DNA from 3 places in the Erwinia rhapontici genome. Region 1 is predicted to be linked to each of the others. Evidence: predicted binding sites of a transcription regulator. Region 1 holds the regulator's gene; each other region holds the start of a gene.

What was found. Region 1 encodes sigma-54, which starts transcription at its own class of promoters, with help from an activator protein. Its sites were predicted from a motif close to GTTGGCACANNTTTCGCTNT; they were not measured.
Region 2: a site for sigma-54 is predicted at 4,485-4,504, ahead of LJN55_RS06160 (amino acid ABC transporter substrate-binding protein). Genes of this name have one in related genera too.
Region 3: a site for sigma-54 is predicted at 4,250-4,269, ahead of glnK (P-II family nitrogen regulator). Genes of this name have one in related genera too.

The regions. Positions count from the first base shown of each region.
Region 1 is NZ_CP085627.1:557,386-563,658, reverse strand. It holds gene kdsD (arabinose-5-phosphate isomerase KdsD) at 1-740, shown strand, start outside; gene kdsC (3-deoxy-manno-octulosonate-8-phosphatase KdsC) at 759-1,325, shown strand; gene lptC (LPS export ABC transporter periplasmic protein LptC) at 1,322-1,897, shown strand; gene lptA (lipopolysaccharide ABC transporter substrate-binding protein LptA) at 1,869-2,417, shown strand; gene lptB (LPS export ABC transporter ATP-binding protein) at 2,423-3,148, shown strand; gene rpoN (RNA polymerase factor sigma-54) at 3,197-4,630, shown strand; gene hpf (ribosome hibernation promoting factor) at 4,653-4,940, shown strand; gene ptsN (PTS IIA-like nitrogen regulatory protein PtsN) at 5,119-5,601, shown strand; gene rapZ (RNase adapter RapZ) at 5,713-6,273, shown strand, end outside.
Region 2 is NZ_CP085627.1:1,304,147-1,310,419, reverse strand. It holds gene LJN55_RS06180 (PhoH family protein) at 118-1,179, shown strand; gene ybeY (rRNA maturation RNase YbeY) at 1,176-1,643, shown strand; gene corC (CNNM family magnesium/cobalt transport protein CorC) at 1,772-2,650, shown strand; gene lnt (apolipoprotein N-acyltransferase) at 2,658-4,193, shown strand; gene LJN55_RS06160 (amino acid ABC transporter substrate-binding protein) at 4,594-5,523, shown strand; gene LJN55_RS06155 (amino acid ABC transporter permease) at 5,767-6,273, shown strand, end outside.
Region 3 is NZ_CP085627.1:1,111,065-1,117,337, forward strand. It holds gene LJN55_RS05195 (Lrp/AsnC family transcriptional regulator) at 25-498, shown strand; gene LJN55_RS05200 (SmdA family multidrug ABC transporter permease/ATP-binding protein) at 523-2,292, shown strand; gene LJN55_RS05205 (SmdB family multidrug efflux ABC transporter permease/ATP-binding protein) at 2,285-4,048, shown strand; gene glnK (P-II family nitrogen regulator) at 4,321-4,659, shown strand; gene amtB (ammonium transporter AmtB) at 4,679-5,980, shown strand; gene tesB (acyl-CoA thioesterase II) at 6,075-6,273, opposite strand, start outside.

The DNA of each region.
Region 1 (6,273 bases):
CCGCTGAGGCCAGTCACGGCGATCTGGGCATGGTCAGCCCCAATGACGTAGTATTAGCCATCTCTAACTCCGGTGAATCTTCCGAAGTTCTGGCACTGATTCCGGTGCTAAAACGCTTACGCGTCACATTAATCTGCCTCACCAGCCGCCCGGAAAGTGCAATGGGCCGCGCAGCGGATGTGCATCTGTGTGTTAAAGTGCCACAGGAAGCTTGTCCACTGGGCCTGGCACCAACGACCAGCACGACGGCAACACTGGTCATGGGAGATGCCCTGGCCGTTGCCCTGTTGAAAGCACGTGGCTTCACACCGGAAGATTTTGCGCTCTCCCATCCCGGTGGTGCGCTGGGGCGTAAGCTGCTACTGCGTGTTGATGATATCATGCACTCGGGCAGCGACATGCCGCACGTGAGCCGTGATGCTTCACTCCGCGATGCGCTGCTGGAAATAACGCGTAAAAATATGGGAATGACGGTAATCTGCAACGATTTGATGAAAATCGAAGGCATCTTTACCGATGGCGATTTGCGCCGTGTCTTCGATATGGGCGTTGATATCCAGCATGCCGGCATCGAAAGCGTGATGACCCCGGGCGGGATCCGCGTTCGGCCTAATACCCTGGCAGTGGATGCGCTGAATCTGATGCAAAATAAGAATATTACCTCCGTGATGGTCGCCGACGGCGACACACTGCTGGGCGTGGTGCATATGCATGACATGCTTCGTGCTGGTGTGGTTTAACAAAGGAAGTGAACAGAAATGAGTCATTCAGCAGCCACCGTTGAGACCTGTTACGGCCCGGTCAGCCAACAGGTGATGGCACAAGCGCAGAACATAAAACTGTTGATCTGCGATGTCGATGGTGTCATGTCAGACGGCGTGATCTACCAGGGTAATAATGGTGAAGAACTCAAAGCCTTCAATGTGCGTGATGGTTATGGTATTCGCTGCCTGCTCACCTCCGGGATTGAAGTGGCTATTATTACCGGCCGTAAAGCCAAACTGCTGGAAGATCGCTGTGCCACACTGGGGATTACGCATCTTTACCAGGGACAAACGGATAAGCTTTTGGCCTTCCGTGAACTTCTGGATACACTGTCACTCAGTGCGGAGCAGGTTGCCTATATTGGTGATGATCTGATTGACTGGCCGGTCATGGCTGAAGTGGGCCTGAGTGTGACCGTTGCTGATGCTCATCCCATTTTGCTTCCCCGCGCTCACTACGTGACCCGTATTGCGGGTGGTCGTGGTGCAGTTCGGGAAATTTGCGATCTAATCCTGATTGCACAGGGCAAGTTTGATGAGGCCAAAGGGCAGTCGGTATGAGTAAAACAAGACGCTGGATGACGCTGATACTGGCACTGATCGCCATTGTGCTGATTGGCTGGAATCTGACTGCCACCGATGATAACGACGGTGCAGCAACGCAGGACAATAATGAACCCACCTATATGAGTGATAACTCACATACGGTAGTTTATAACCCAACCGGAGCACTGAGCTACAAGCTGGTTTCTGACAAGGTGACCTATTTTTCGGCGGATGCTGTAACCTGGTTCGATAACCCGGTGATGACCACCTACGATGAGAACAAGGTTCCAACGTGGTCAGTGCGTGGAGACAAAGCCAAGCTCACTAACGATCGCATGCTGTACCTATACGGGCATGTGGAAGTTAACAGCCTGACGAAAGACGCACAGCTTGAGCGCATCAAAACAGATAATGCGCAAATTAACCTGACGACTCAGGATGTGACCTCGGACGATCAGGTAACACTTTATGGCAGCAGCTTTAACTCTACAGGTATGAAGATGCGTGGGAATTTACGGAAGAAAACTGCCGAGTTGATTGAAAAGGTCAAAACATCTTATGAAATTCAAAATGAACAAAAGCCTTAAGTTACTGACTGCAACCCTGCTGTTCGCCGTGAGCGTTCCTGCTTTAGCGTTAACGGGCGATTCGGATAAACCGGTGAATGTCGACTCGGAAAATCAGGCGCTGGATATGCAAGGCAACGTTGCCACGTTTACCGGAAAAGTCATCGTGACGCAGGGTACGATTAAAATCACGGCCGATAAAGTGGTGGTGACCCGTCCGGGTGGCGACAGCAATAAAACCATTGTTGATGCCTACGGCAATCCTGCGACCTTCTACCAGATGCAGGACAGTGGCAAACCCGTGCAGGGTCACGCCCAGAAAATGCATTACGAACTGGCGAAAGACCTGGTGGAGTTAACCGGCAACGCCTATCTGGAGCAGCTCGACAGCAACGTCAAAGGCGATCGCATCACCTATCTGGTGAAAGAGCAAAAAATGCAGGCCTTCGGCAGCAGCGGCAAACGTGTCACTACCGTACTGGTGCCATCGCAGTTGCAGGACAAAGGCACACCGTCAAACGGTCAGAAAAAGAGTAACTAACGAACATGGCAACCTTAATTGCGGAAAACCTCGCGAAGGCTTACAAAGGCCGCCGCGTGGTTGAAGATGTCAGCCTGCAAGTGAAGTCTGGCGAAATCGTGGGCCTGCTTGGCCCGAACGGCGCAGGCAAGACCACCACGTTTTACATGGTGGTTGGCATCGTGCCGCGTGATGCAGGTCGTATCGTGATCGACGATGAAGACATCAGCATTTTACCGCTGCATGCGCGTGCGCGTCGGGGCATTGGCTATCTGCCACAGGAAGCCTCTATTTTCCGCCGTCTGAGTGTTTACGATAATCTGATGGCGGTGCTGCAAATTCGTGATGATCTGACCAGTGAGCAGCGTGAAGATCGTGCTAATGAACTGCTGGAAGAGTTTCACATCGAACATTTACGTGACAGCCTCGGTCAGGCGCTATCAGGCGGTGAACGCCGCCGCGTAGAAATTGCCCGTGCGCTGGCCGCCAATCCAAAATTCATCCTGCTGGATGAACCGTTTGCCGGTGTTGACCCGATTTCCGTTATTGATATTAAAAAGATTATTGAACACCTGCGTGACAGCGGCCTCGGCGTGCTGATCACCGACCATAACGTACGTGAAACGCTGGCAGTGTGTGAGAGAGCCTATATCGTCAGCCAGGGGCATCTTATCGCCCACGGCACCCCGGAAGCGATCCTGGCCGATGAGCAAGTTAAGCGTGTCTATTTGGGTGAAGAGTTCAGACTCTGATAAGGTGTTCACATTCGGTAAGTTTTCTGGGGAATTAATACTCTGAATATGAAGCAAGGTTTACAACTCAGGCTGAGTCAACAGCTTGCCATGACGCCACAACTGCAGCAGGCCATTCGCCTGCTGCAACTCTCTACGCTTGAACTACAGCAGGAAATTCAGCTGGCGCTGGAAAGTAACCCGTTGCTTGAACAGACCGACATTCACGAAGAAGTTGATACCCGCGAATATCAGGAAACAGAAGCGCTGGATACCCGGGAAGCGCTGGAACAGAAAGACATGCCCGAGGAGCTTCCACTGGATGCGACCTGGGATGAAATCTACACCGCTGGTACGCCGTCAGGCACGGGTACCGATTACCATGACGATGAGTTACCTGTTTATCAGGGTGAAACGACCCAGACACTACAGGACTATCTGATGTGGCAGGTGGAGCTAACGCCTTTTACCGATACCGATCGCGCGATTGCGACCTCCATTGTCGATGCTGTCGACGATACGGGCTATCTGACCGTGTCGCTCGAGGAAGTGCTTGAAAGTATGGGTAACGACGAGCTGACCCTTGACGAAGTGGAAGCAGTGCTGAAACGTGTACAGCGTTTTGATCCAGTAGGCGTCTGCGCCCGCGATCTGCGCGACTGTTTACTGGTACAGCTCTCCCAGTTTGCGGCAGATGTGCCGCTGCTGAAAGAAGCACGGCTGATTGTCAGTGAGCATCTCGACCTGCTCGCCAACCATGATTTCCGCAGCCTGATGCGCGTCACACGCCTTAAAGAAGACGTGCTGAAGGGAGCGATGCAGGTCATTCAAACGCTTGACCCGCGCCCAGGCCAATCGATCAATACTCAGGAACCCGAGTATGTCATTCCAGATGTGCTGGTGCGTAAAGTCAGTAATCGCTGGATGGTCGAGTTGAATGCAGACAGTGTGCCGCGTCTGAAGATTAATCAGCATTACGCTTCACTAGGCTCAAGTTCACGCAGCGACAGTGATTCGCAGTTTATCCGCAGTAATTTGCAGGAAGCCAAGTGGCTGATTAAAAGCCTGGAAAGCCGAAATGATACGCTGCTGAAAGTGACACGCTGTATCGTGGATCAGCAGCAGGCCTTTTTCGAACAGGGCGAAGAGTATATGCGCCCAATGGTGCTGGCTGATATTGCCAGTGCCGTCGAAATGCATGAATCGACCATTTCCCGTGTTACCACCCAGAAATACCTGCACAGTCCACGTGGTATTTTTGAACTTAAGTATTTTTTCTCCAGTCACGTCAATACCGAAGGAGGGGGCGAAGCGTCCTCAACGGCGATCCGTGCACTGGTGAAAAAATTAATCTCGGCGGAGAATCCCGTCAAACCACTCAGCGACAGCAAGCTCACCTCCATGCTTTCCGAACAGGGAATTATGGTGGCACGGCGCACTGTGGCAAAATACCGAGAGTCTTTATCCATCCCGCCATCAAATCAGCGCAAACAGCTGGTCTGAACGAACAGAGAAGGAAGACACTATGCAGCTCAATATCACTGGACAGCACGTTGAAATCACCGAGCCACTGCGCGAGTTTGTGACAGCGAAGTTTGCCAAACTGGAGCAATACTTTGACCGGATTAACCAGGTCTATATTGTTTTAAAAGTGGAGAAAGTGACGCAAATTGCCGATGCAACATTGCATGTGAATGGCGGTGAGCTGCATGCCACCTCGGAAGATAAAGATATGTACGCGGCGATTGACGGCCTGATCGACAAGCTGACTCGCCAGTTGAATAAACACAAAGATAAGCTAAAACAACACTAAATCTCACAATGCATTGATGGTGTTTCAGCAACCCGCTTCTACTGGCATATGCTGAAAGCGGTATCGGCTCGTATTCTTCCGGGAATACGAGCCGTTAATCAATACGGCATGTTAATCTCTTGATCTGAACGCTGGTAAAGAGTGTCCTGCCTGCGGAAGTGAAAAGTTAAGTGAAACTATGATGAACAATGATTTGAAACTGGAACTGGGCTCCGTCTTGAGCATCTCGTGTACCCGTAATGGCGTACATTGCCAGAGCAAAAAACGGGCGCTGGAAATTATCAGCGAGCTTGCGGCGAAACAGCTTAACCTCCCGCATCAGACAATTTTTGAAGCGATTCTGACGCGTGAAAGAATGGGCAGCACCGGTATCGGTAATGGCATTGCCATCCCGCACGGCAAGCTGGAAGAAGATACGCTACGCGCAGTCGGTGTCTTCATTCGCCTTGACCAGCCCATCGCGTTTGATGCAATTGATAATCAGCCCGTGGACCTGTTGTTTGCCCTGCTGGTGCCAGCAGATCAGTGTAAAACACATCTTCATACTCTCTCTCTGGTTGCCAAGCGCCTGGCAGATAAAACCGTTCTGCGTCGCCTGCGCGCCGCACAATCCGATGAAGATCTTTACGAGATCATCACGGAAGATCACGAAGAGAGTTAGTCATTCTTGCCACAGTCCCCGACATAATGAAGTTGCAGCAACGCAGCGAAACGCAGCGCTGGTGCAGCTTCTGGTCTAAGGGAAAGCGGGTTAAATTGGGGGAAAAGTGAAATGGTGCTGATGATCGTCAGCGGTCGCTCAGGCTCAGGGAAATCAGTGGCATTACGCGCGCTGGAAGACATGGGTTTTTACTGCGTGGATAACCTGCCTGTAGTCTTGCTACCTGATCTGGCTCATTCGCTGGCTGAGCGCAATATATCTGCTGCTGTGAGTATCGATGTACGTAACATGCCGGAATCTCCGGAGGTATTTGAAACCGCGCTCACCAATTTGCCAGACTGTTTTTCGCCGCAGCTTCTGTTCCTGGATGCTGACCGTAATACCTTAATCCGTCGCTATAGCGATACCCGTCGCCTGCATCCGCTCTCCAGTAAAAATCTGTCGCTGGAAAGTGCCATCGATGAAGAAAGCGATCTGCTGGAACCGCTACGTTCCCGTGCCGATTTGATTATCGACACCTCAGAAATGTCAGTGCACGAGCTGGCAGAGATGCTACGTACCCGCCTGCTGGGGAAACGCGAACGTGAACTGACCATGGTATTCGAATCTTTCGGTTTCAAACACGGTATTCCCATTGATGCCGACTATGTGTTTGATGTCCGTTTTCTGCCG
Region 2 (6,273 bases), 750 kb from region 1:
AAATATCCACTCGGACGCTTGCAGCTTTATGTGCTGCCATAAATAATTCATTTATGGCGCTGAAGCCAGACAGTCATCCATTTCTCAACCTGGCCCTGTGTGACCCAAAGGATTAGTTTGAATATTGAAACACGTGAAGTAACGCTGGAACCTATTGATAACGCGCGGCTGCTGAGCCTGTGCGGCCCATTTGATGACAATATCAAACAGTTGGAACGCCGACTGGGTATTGAGATCAACCGCCGTGAAAACGCCTTTAAGCTGGTGGGACGTGCGCTGAGCGTTCATGCTGGCGTAGACATTCTGCGTCATCTTTATGTGGATACCGCCCCTGTACGAGGCCATATCCCGGATATCGACCCGGAACAGATTCATCTGGCTATCAAAGAGAGCGGCGTGCTTGAACAGACCGCGGACAGTGTGCCCGAGTTCGGCAAAGCGATTCATATTAAAACCAAACGCGGCGTGATCAAACCGCGTACGCCAAACCAGGCGCAGTATGTCGCCAACATTCTCGACCATGATGTTACGTTTGGTATTGGCCCTGCGGGAACCGGTAAAACGTATCTGGCGGTCGCAGCCGCGGTGGATGCCCTGGAGCGCCAGGAGATCCGTCGTATTATGCTAACCCGTCCTGCCGTTGAAGCCGGTGAAAAACTCGGCTTCCTGCCGGGGGACCTCAGCCAGAAGGTGGACCCCTACCTGCGCCCTCTGTACGACGCTCTGTTCGAGATGCTGGGCTTTGAACGCGTGGAGAAGCTGATCGAGCGTAACGTGATTGAAGTGGCACCGCTGGCCTATATGCGCGGTCGTACACTGAACGATGCGTTTATCATTCTCGATGAAAGCCAGAACACCACCATCGAACAGATGAAGATGTTTCTGACGCGTATTGGATTTAACTCGAAAGCGGTGATCACCGGTGATGTGACGCAGATTGACCTGCCACGTAACCTGAAATCCGGCCTGCGCCATGCTATTGAGGTGCTGTCCGATGTGGATGAACTGAGTTTTAACTTCTTTCACAGTGAAGACGTGGTGCGCCATCCTGTCGTTGCGCGCATTGTCGTTGCCTATGAAGCCTGGGAAGCTGCCGACCAAAAACGGCGTGATGCCCAGGCAGAAGAACGTAAACGTGAAGCACTGGCTGCCCAGCAGGCTTCACAGGAGAACAAATGAGTAATGTTATTCTGGACCTGCAACTCGCCTGTGAAAGCGAGCAGGGTCTGCCGGCTGAAGCCGATTTTCAACGCTGGCTGGAGGCGGTACTGCCGCAGTTCCAGCCAGAAAGCGAAGTCACTATCCGTCTGGTTGATGAAGCGGAAAGCCGTGAGTTAAACCACACCTATCGCGCAAAAGACAAACCGACTAATGTGCTGTCCTTCCCATTTGAAGCCCCTCCGGGCATCGAACTGCCCCTGCTGGGCGATTTGATTATCTGTCGCCAGGTGGTGGAAGCGGAAGCTACCGAACAGGAAAAAACGCTTGAGGCCCACTGGGCGCACATGGTGATCCACGGTAGCCTGCATCTGTTGGGTTATGATCACATTGAAGATGACGAAGCCGAAGAGATGGAATCGCTGGAGACCGAGATAATGCTTGCTCTTGGCTATCCCGATCCGTACATTTCGGAGAAAGAATAAGTACCTGGCTTGTATCGCCTGAAAATGAAGGCCACTGCGGCTTCAGATGACAGATTTGTACAAGCCATCACGCCTGCCCCACCTGGGGCAGCCGATTTTATTGATAGAGAGACAAACTCAAAAACGCCATGAGCGATGACCATTCACAAAACAATGACAGTCCCAGTACCAAAAAGGGATTTTTTACGCTGATTCTCAACCAATTGTTCCACGGTGAGCCGAAAAACCGCGATGACCTGCTGGAGTTGATCCGTGATTCTGAACAGAATGACCTGATCGACCCGGATACCAGGGACATGCTGGAAGGTGTGATGGATATCGCCGAACAGCGTGTACGCGACATCATGATCCCTCGCTCTCAGATGGTCACGCTCAAGCGTAACCAGACGCTGGAAGAGTGCCTGGCGGTGATTATTGAGTCTGCCCACTCACGTTTTCCGGTGATCAGCGAAGACAAGGACCATGTTGAAGGCATCCTGATGGCCAAGGACCTGCTGCCATTTATGAGCAGTGAGTCTGAGCCGTTCAGTATGGAAAAGGTACTGCGCCCAGCGGTGGTGGTGCCGGAAAGTAAGCGTGTCGACCGGATGCTGAAAGAGTTCCGTTCACAGCGCTATCATATGGCTATTGTGATTGATGAATTTGGTGGCGTGTCCGGCCTGGTGACTATCGAGGATATCCTTGAGCTGATCGTCGGTGAAATTGAAGATGAGTATGACGATGAAGAAGATCGCGATATTCGTCAGCTCAGTCGCCACACTTACACCATTCGCGCCCTGACGCCGATCGAAGATTTCAACGAAGTCTTCAACACCCACTTCAGCGATGAAGAAGTGGATACCATCGGCGGCCTGGTGATGCAGGGCTTTGGCCATCTGCCGGCACGGGGTGAAAGCATTGAGATCGATGGTTACCAGTTTAAAGTCGCGATGGCAGACAGCCGCCGTATTATTCAGGTCCATGTCAAAATCCCGGAAAATTCGCCGCAACCGACTCTGGAAGAGTAACCGACTTATGGCAATTGCCTTATTCTGCCAGCGCCAGCAGGTTCGCCTGCTTTTAGCGCTTATCACGGGTGCCATTGGCACCCTTTCTTTCTCCCCCTATGATTTCTGGCCTGCGGCACTGGTTTCACTGATCGGCTTACAGGCCCTGACGTTAAACCGCAGCACGCGTCAGGCCAGTGCCATCGGCTTTGTCTGGGGCATGGGACTGTTCGGTAGCGGCATTAACTGGGTTTACGTCAGCATTGCCACCTTCGGCGGAATGCCTGGCCCGGTCAATGTCTTCCTTGTGATCCTGCTGGCAGCCTGGCTGTCTCTCTACCCCCTGCTGTTTGCTGCCCTGCTCAACCGCCTGAGCCCGAAAACCACGCTGCTGCGCCTGGCGCTGGCGGCTCCGGTGCTGTGGCAAATGACGGAGTTCCTGCGCGGCTGGGTACTGACCGGTTTCCCGTGGTTGCAGTTTGGCTACAGCCAGATTAATGGCCCGCTGAAAGGCCTGGCGCCATTACTGGGTGTGGAAGGCATCACCTTCCTGCTGATGATTATCGCCGGCCTGGCGGTGTATGCCGCACTGAAACGCCATCTGGCTGCTGGTGTCGCCGCCCTGGCATTACTGTTGCTCCCCTGGCCGCTGCGTCAGATCAGCTGGTTCCAGCCTTTGCCCGAGCGGGCAGTGGATGTGGCGCTGGTTCAGGGCAATATTGAACAATCGATGAAGTGGGATCCGGATCAGCTGGTGAATACGCTGAAAACCTATACCGCGCTCAGCCGTCCGTTTGTAGGGAAAGCGCCGATCATCATCTGGCCAGAGTCGGCGATTCCTGACCTGGAAACTCGCCAGCAGCCGTTCCTGAAAGCCGTGGATGAACAACTGCGGGCTGGAGGCAGTAGCCTGGTGACCGGCATTGTTGATTCACGCCTCGAAAGCAATCGCTACCACGACTACAACACCATCATCGTGCTGGGCGGACCGCAGCCTTACAACTATTTCAGCAAGAACCGCTACCAGAAGAATCATCTGGTGCCTTTTGGTGAGTTCGTTCCGCTGGAAACCCTGCTGCGTCCACTGGCACCGTTCTTCGACCTGCCAATGTCTTCCTTCAGTCGGGGTGACTACGTGCAGCCACAGCTCCAGGTTGCGGGTTACAACCTGACAGCCGCCATCTGCTACGAAATCGTACTGGGCCAGCAGGTGCGTGACAACTTCAGGCCCGATACCAACTTCCTTCTGACAATCTCGAACGATGCCTGGTTTGGTCACTCCATTGGTCCGTGGCAGCATCTGCAAATGGCGCGTATGCGTGCACTGGAACTCGGCCGCCCACTGCTTCGCAGCACCAATAACGGAGTGACAGCAGTGGTGAATGCTGAGGGTGAGATTGCACAGATTATTCCACAGTTCAAAGCGGAAGTACTGGCAGCCAAGGTCACACCGACGACCGGGCTGACACCTTATGCCCGAATCGGCAACTGGGGTATCTGGGCTGTGACATTACTGTTTGCCCTTGCTGGCGTCCTCTGCGCTTGGCGTTCACGCCGTTCATAACTCTCTCCGGGCGAGGCATGCCTCGCCCCTATCTTTTTCCCCCATCCCCAACAGCTTATGCTGCATTTCTGTTAAAAAACCGCCGTTGGCACGATGATTGCAAAATATTTCCGTGAAACGTGTGTCAGCCCGATATCAAGTCGCTACGAAATCGTTCGCGCACCGTCATGGCGCAGATATTGCACCCATGCGAAGCATTGTCGAAAGAATCGCACTTAATTGGTGCGGGTTGCATCGCAAAAAAGAAACTTTTCCGTATCACTTCATTAACATTCAGCTATGTTATGGAGGAATGACACCGTTTTCGCTATGGATAAAACAGATAACTAGCAGGAAATACACACATCACATCACGTCGGCGTGGGTTTATTTCGCGCCACAACTGCAAAGGAGTTGGAACATGAAATTACGGAAACTGGGGCTTTGCCTTGCACTGGCAGGATTCGCCTCTGGTATCGCTCACGCTGAGGACGCAAAACCACAGGCAGCAGCTGATGCACAACAGCAAGCATCTACTCTGGAAAAGATTGCTAAAAACGGCGTGATCGTCGTTGGCCACCGTGAATCCTCCGTCCCGTTCTCCTACTACGACAACCAGCAAAAAGTTGTGGGTTACTCTCAGGATTATTCCAACGCGATTGTTGAAGCTATCAAGAAAAAGCTGAACAAACCTGACCTGCAAGTAAAAATGCTACCGATTACCTCGCAGAACCGTATTCCGCTGTTGCAAAACGGCACCTACGATTTTGAATGTGGCTCTACCACCAATAACCTTGAGCGCCAGAAACAGGCCAGCTTCTCCGACAGCATCTTCGTCGTCGGTACGCGTCTGCTGGTGAAGAAAGGCGGCGCGATTAAAGACTTCGCCGATCTGAAAGGCAAAAGTGTTGTTGTGACTTCAGGTACCACGTCAGAAATTCTGCTGAACAAGCTGAACGACGAGAAGAAACTCGACATGCGTATCATCAGTGCAAAAGATCACGGTGACTCTTTCCGCACCCTGGAAAGCGGCCGCGCTGTCGCATTTATGATGGATGATGCTCTGCTGGCAGGTGAACGAGCTAAGGCAAAAAAACCGGCTAACTGGGAAATTCTTGGCACTCCACAGTCTCACGAAGCTTACGGCTGTATGCTGAGAAAAGGTGATGGCGAGTTTAAAAAGCTGATGGACGACACAATTGCCCAGGCACAGACGTCTGGCGAAGCCACTAAGTGGTTCGACAAATGGTTCAAACAGCCTATCCCACCAAAAAATATGACGATGGACTTTGACCTGTCTGACGACATGAAAGCATTGTTCAAAGCGCCTAACGACAAGGCAATGAATTAATAAAGAAAAAACACGCACTGATTCGCGTGTCAACAGGGCGGTACGCTGCCCTACGATTGTTGAACACAGGCTCGGACAGACACAGTCAGGCGGACAGGGCTTACGTTCTGGCGCCTGACGAAGATGCAAACCGGTCGTTCCCCGGTGCGCATATCAAAATATTCTCCCGAAGCAGGGAGAGTATTTGAGCCTCTCATCAATCTTCAGGGTAGCGGTCGCTACCCTTTTTTTCCGGAGTATTTTATGTCTATTGATTGGAACTGGGGAATATTCCTGCAAGAGGCCCCATTCGGTAATACAACCTATCTTGGTTGGCTGTGGTCCGGTTTTCAGGTCACCATCGCCGTCTCCGTTTGTGCCTGGATCATCGCCCTGTTAGTCGGTTCCCTGTTCGGTATTTTGCGAACCGTTCCTAACCGTTTACTGTCCGGTCTTGGCACCTGCTACGTTGAGTTATTCCGTAACGTGCCGCTGATCGTGCAATTCTTTATCTGGTATCTGGTGGTGCCGGAGCTGCTGCCGGAAGGTCTTGGCATGTGGTTTAAATCGGAAATCGATCCGAACATCCAGTTCTTCACCTGCTCCGTGCTGTGCCTGGGTCTGTTCACCGCCGCCCGTGTTTGTGAACAGGTTCGTGCCGCTATTCAGTCACTGCCCAGCGGCCAAAAAAATGCCGGACTGGCCATGGGGCTGACGCTGCCACAAACCTACCGCTATGTGCTGCTGCCTAACGCCTATCGCGTGATTGTG
Region 3 (6,273 bases), 550 kb from region 1:
ATTTTTGGCTTGTAGGAGAAAATTTTGCTACCAATACCGCTGGATAAAAAAGATCGCTTGCTGTTAAACCTGCTCCAGCAGGATTGCACGCTCTCTCTGCAGGCGCTGGCTGATGCCGTCAGCCTGACCACCACTCCCTGCTGGAAGCGCTTGAAAAGACTGGAGGATGAAGGCTATATTCGCGGCCGGGTTGCTTTACTCGATGGTGAAAAGCTTGGACTGAGCCTTACCGCCTTTGTTCTAATCAAAACTCAGCAGCACAGCAGCCTGTGGTATCAGCAATTTGTTGATGTGGTACAGGCGATGCCGGAAGTCATGGGTTTCTACCGGATGGCCGGAGAGTATGACTATCTGCTGCGCGTGCAGGTTGCAGATATGAAAAGCTACGATGGTTTTTACAAACGGTTGGTGAACGGCGTACCGGGTCTGATCGATGTCACTTCGAGTTTTGCGATGGAAGAGATAAAATACACCACCGCTTTGCCGGTTGCCCTTTAACCAGCCGATAATCAGGACATTTTTTTGCGACTTTTTAGCCAACTAAGCTGGTATTTTTTGCGCGAATGGCGCCGCTATCTCGGTGCGGTTTTGCTGTTAATCGTGATTGCCTTGCTGCAACTCCTGCCACCACATGTGGTGGGAAAGATCGTCGATGGCGTCAGTCGCGATGGGATGAGCAACGGCCAACTGATGATGTGGGTTGGCGTGATGCTGGCTACGGCAATCATCGTCTATTTATTGCGTTATGTCTGGCGCGTGCTGTTGTTCGGTGCCTCCTATCAGTTGGCGGTAGAACTGCGTGAAGATTTTTATCGCCAGCTCAGCCGTCAGCACCCCGGATTCTATTTACGCCATCGTACCGGTGATCTGATTGCCCGTGCCACTAACGATGTTGACCGGGTGGTGTTCGCGGCAGGCGAAGGCGTACTGACGCTGGTGGATTCACTGGTGATGGGCATGGCCGTACTGATTGTGATGAGTACCCAGATTAGCGGTACCTTAACCCTGCTTGCCCTGTTACCGATGCCGATCATGGCGCTGGTGATCAAACGTTACGGCGATCAGTTACATCATCGCTTTAAGCTAGCCCAGGCTGCTTTCTCCTCGCTAAACGACCAGACGCAGGAAAGCCTGAGCAGCATCCGTATGATTAAAGCCTTCGGGCTGGAAGATCATCAGTCAGGCCAGTTTGCGGCGATTGCTAAAGACACCGGAGAGAAGAATCTGCGCGTGGCGCGGGTGGATGCACGCTTCGATCCGACGATCTACATCGCTATTGGCATGTCAAATCTGCTGGCGATTGGCGGCGGCAGCTGGATGGTCTGGCACGGCACAATGACCCTCGGGCAGCTCACCAGCTTTGTCATGTATCTGGGGCTGATGATCTGGCCCATGCTGGCGCTGGCGTGGATGTTTAATATTGTCGAGCGTGGTAGCGCCGCCTGGATACGAATCCAGGCATTGTTAGCAGAAGCGCCTGCCGTGGTTGATGGAGACAAACCGTTGCCAGAGGGGCGCGGCCTGTTGCAGATTTCGGTGCGGGAGTTTTGTTACCCCGGGGCGCAGCAACCTGCGTTGCGTAATCTGAAGGTTCAGGTTAATCCAGGGCAAATGCTGGGGCTTTGTGGCCCAACGGGATCGGGTAAAAGCACTTTACTCAGTTTGATCCAGCGTCACTTCGATATTGATCAGGGCGATATTCGTTACCACGATATCCCTCTGCCGCAGTTGCAGCTCGATGGCTGGCGTAGCCGACTGGCGGTAGTCAGTCAGACGCCATTCCTGTTCTCCGACAGCGTCGCTAACAATATTGCGCTGGGGTGTCCTGGTGCAACGCAAAGTGAGATTGAGCACGCTGCACAGCTTGCCTTTGTTCATGACGACATTTTACGGCTCCCTGAGGGCTATCAAACTGAAGTGGGCGAACGTGGTGTGATGCTGTCGGGTGGGCAGAAACAACGTATCTCCATTGCCCGGGCATTGCTGCTGAATGCCGAGATTCTGGTGCTGGATGATGCCCTCTCTGCGGTAGATGGCCGCACTGAACACCAAATCCTGCATAACCTGCGCAGTTGGGGCGAAGGACGTACGATTATTATCAGCGCTCATCGTCTCTCTGCCCTGACCGAGGCCAGTGAAATTCTGGTCCTGCAACACGGGCAGGTTGCGCAGCGTGGCGATCATGAGCAACTGGCCGCCGCTTCAGGCTGGTATCGCGATATGTACCGTTACCAACAGCTGGAAGCGGCACTGGACGACGATGAAACAGAACAGGGAGCTGCGCATGGCTAATGTCACTCAATTGTGGCCAACCATTAAACGGCTGCTCTCCTACGGTGCGCCGTGGCGTAAGTCCCTGAGCCTGGCCGTGCTGATGCTGTGGGTGGCCGCTGCCGCCGAAGTGCTGGGACCTGTTTTAGTCAGCTACTTTATCGACAATATGGTGGCAAAACACCGTATGCCTGTTGGACTGGCCGCTGGCCTTGTGGTCAGTTTTCTGCTGTTGCAACTGTTGGCGGCGGCGCTGCATTATTGTCAGGCACTGTTATTTAATCAGGCCGCCGTTGGCGTGGTACAGCGCCTGCGTACTGATGTGATGGATGCTGCACTTCGCCAGCCTTTGGGCGCATTTGATACCCAGCCGGTCGGGCAGATTATTTCGCGTGTTACCAATGATACCGAGGTGGTACGTGATCTCTACGTGACCGTTGTTGCCACTGTATTGCGCAGTGCAGCGCTGGTGGGGGCGATGCTGGTGGCGATGTTCAGTCTTGACTGGCGCATGGCGCTGGTTGCCATCACCATTTTCCCGGCGGTACTGATCGTTATGCTGATTTACCAGCGTTACAGCACGCCGATTGTGCGCCGGGTGCGCAGCTATCTGGCAGAAATCAATAACGGCTTCAATGAAGTCATCAATGGCATGAGTGTGATCCAGCAGTTTCGCCAGCAGGCTCGTTTCGGTGAACGTATGGGGGAGGCCAGCCGCTCTCATTATATGGCGCGTATGCAGACGCTAAGGCTGGATGGTTTTCTCCTGCGACCCCTGCTCAGCCTGTTTTCTGCCATGATCCTGTGCGGATTGATGATGCTGTTCGGTTTTTCTTCTGTAGGGTCGATTGAGGTCGGCGTGTTATATGCCTTTATCAACTACCTCGGGCGCCTGAATGAGCCGCTAATCGAACTGACGACCCAGCAATCGATGCTGCAACAGGCGGTGGTGGCGGGTGAGCGTATCTTTGAACTGATGGATGCGCCACGTCAGCCATATGGCGATGACAACACGCCACTTGCCAGCGGCAGTATCGATATTCGTGATGTGACCTTTGCTTATCGCACTGGCCGCCCGGTGTTAACGGATATTAACCTGTCTGTGCCATCGCGCCATTTTGTCGCGCTGGTCGGGCACACCGGCAGTGGAAAAAGTACGCTCGCTAACCTGCTTATGGGGTATTACCCGCTCAGCCAGGGCGAGATCAAGCTGGACGGACGTCCACTCGCCTCCCTCAGCCATGCCGCGTTGCGGGGGAGTGTGGCGATGGTACAACAGGATCCAGTGGTGCTGGCCGATACTTTCTTTGCCAATGTCACGCTGGGACGGGATATTAGCGAGGATGCCGTCTGGCAGGCGCTGGAAACGGTACAGCTGGCGGCACTGGCACGTGAGTTACCTGAAGGGATCCATACGCGCTTAGGGGAGCAGGGCAATAATCTCTCCGTTGGACAGAAACAGCTGTTGGCAATGGCGAGGGTGCTGGTGGCCACACCTCAGATCCTGATCCTGGATGAAGCGACCGCGAATATCGATTCCGGTACGGAACAGGCTATCCAGAAAGCCCTGCAGATCGTGCGTCAGCGTACTACGCTGGTGGTGATTGCTCACCGACTGTCAACCATCACCGAAGCCGATACCATTATGGTATTGCACCGTGGGCAGGCAGTGGAGCGTGGCAGCCATCAGCAACTGCTGGCTGCACAAGGGCGCTACTGGCAGATGTACCAACTACAACTTGCGGGTGAGGAGCTGGCAGTGGCAGAGAGCAGCTAAATCGCTGCCGTTGCGCTGCACCAAATTCAGGCGAATAACCACTCAATAACCCTACAAATGCACCGCTCTAACGCATAACGCACCTTTCTGGTGCGTTTTTTCTATACTCCTTTCTGTGCCTTTCTTTTCTCTGTGATCTGCGTCTCAGCTACGACTCAGACCAGCTCTGACTAATCGTCTGAAAAATTCAGATTTTTAAACTCTGGCACAGCCTTTGCTTTAATCATTTCGTGTCGCTGAAACAACCTATTTTTTTACCTGGAGGGGATCGTATGAAGCTGGTTAGCGTGGTAATCAAACCGTTCAAACTGGAAGACGTGCGTGAAGCACTGTCGTCAATCGGCATTCAGGGTCTGACCGTCACTGAAGTCAAAGGCTTCGGCCGCCAGAAAGGGCATGCAGAACTGTATCGCGGTGCTGAATACAGCGTGAACTTCCTGCCAAAAGTAAAAATTGATATTGCTATTGCTGACGACCAGCTTGATGAAGTGGTTGATGTGATTAGTAAAGCGGCCTACACAGGCAAAATTGGTGACGGGAAGATCTTCGTTGCAGAACTGCAACGTGTCATCCGTATTCGCACCGGCGAAACTGACGAAGCAGCACTGTAATTCGGGGCTCAGAATTGTGATGGGATGGGACAAAATGAAAAAACTCGCTAAGTTAGGCCTCGCCGGTGTTGCTCTTTTACCGTCGCTGGCAATGGCCGCTGCTCCTGCAGTAGCCGACAAAGCTGATAACGCCTTTATGATGATCTGCACCGCGCTGGTGCTGTTTATGACAATCCCTGGTATTGCATTGTTCTACGGCGGCCTGATTCGCGCCAAGAACGTGCTGTCGATGCTGACTCAGGTTGCCATGACCTTCGCGATGGTCTGTGTGCTGTGGATGGTTTACGGCTACTCACTGGCGTTCAGCGAGGGCAACGCCTTCTTCGGTAGCTTCAACTGGGCAATGCTGAAAAATATCACCCCTACTGCGGTGATGGGGTCTTACTATCAGTACATCCACGTGGCGTTCCAGGCATCCTTCGCCTGTATCACCGTGGGTCTGATTGTCGGTTCCATCGCAGAACGTATTCGTTTCTCTGCATTGTTGATCTTCGTTGTAATCTGGCTGACCTTCGCTTACCTGCCAATTGCACACATGGTATGGGCAGGCGGCTTCCTGGCAGCTGACGGCGCGCTGGACTTTGCGGGCGGTACTGTTGTTCACATTAACGCCGCGGTAGCAGGCCTGGTGGGTGCTTACCTGGTGGGTAAACGTGCTGGTTTCGGTAAAGAAGCTTTCAAACCCCATAACCTGCCGATGGTGTTCACCGGTACGGCTATTCTGTACTTTGGCTGGTTCGGCTTCAATGCAGGTTCTGCCAGCGCTGCTAACGAAATCGCGGGTCTGGCCTTCCTCAACACCGTGATTGCTACAGCAGGTGCGATGCTGAGCTGGACCTTCGGTGAGTGGGCGCTGCGCGGTAAGCCATCTCTGCTGGGCGTCAGCTCTGGCGTGATTGCCGGCCTGGTGGCTATCACCCCAGCCTGCGGCTATGTGGGTGTGGGCGGTGCACTGATTATTGGTTTGGTTGGTGGATTAGCCGGTCTCTGGGGTGTGACCATCCTGAAGAAATGGCTGCGTGTTGATGACCCTTGTGATGTGTTCGGTGTTCACGGTGTGTGCGGTATCGTAGGCTGCATCCTGACCGGCGTATTTGCCTCCTCTTCACTGGGCGGCGTGGGTTATGCCGAAGGCGTCACCATGGGCCATCAGGTCTGGGTACAGCTGTTCAGCGTCGGTCTGACCATCGTCTGGACTGCGGTTGTTGCCTTCATCGGTTTCAAAGTTGCCGATATGATTGTGGGCCTGCGTGTTCCGGAAGATCAGGAGCGTGAAGGTCTGGACGTCAATAGCCATGGCGAGAATGCTTACAACCAGTAAGTGATTGATGTGCTGAAGGCTGAAGAAAAGTAGCGCGCTAAAAAATAATAAAAGACGAAGCGGGCCATCATGGCCCGCTTTTTTATGCCTCTGATTACGAACGCTGGCGGATCACCCCTTCCTGCACCGTCGATGCCACCAGCACACCCTGCTGGTTCCAGAACTCACCGCGCACAAAACCACGGGCACTGGAGGCAGAAGTGCTCTCTACGCTGTACAGCAGCCATTCGTTGAGGTCAAAGGGACGGTGGAACCACATCGAGTGGTCAATGGTGGCGACTTGCATACCTGGC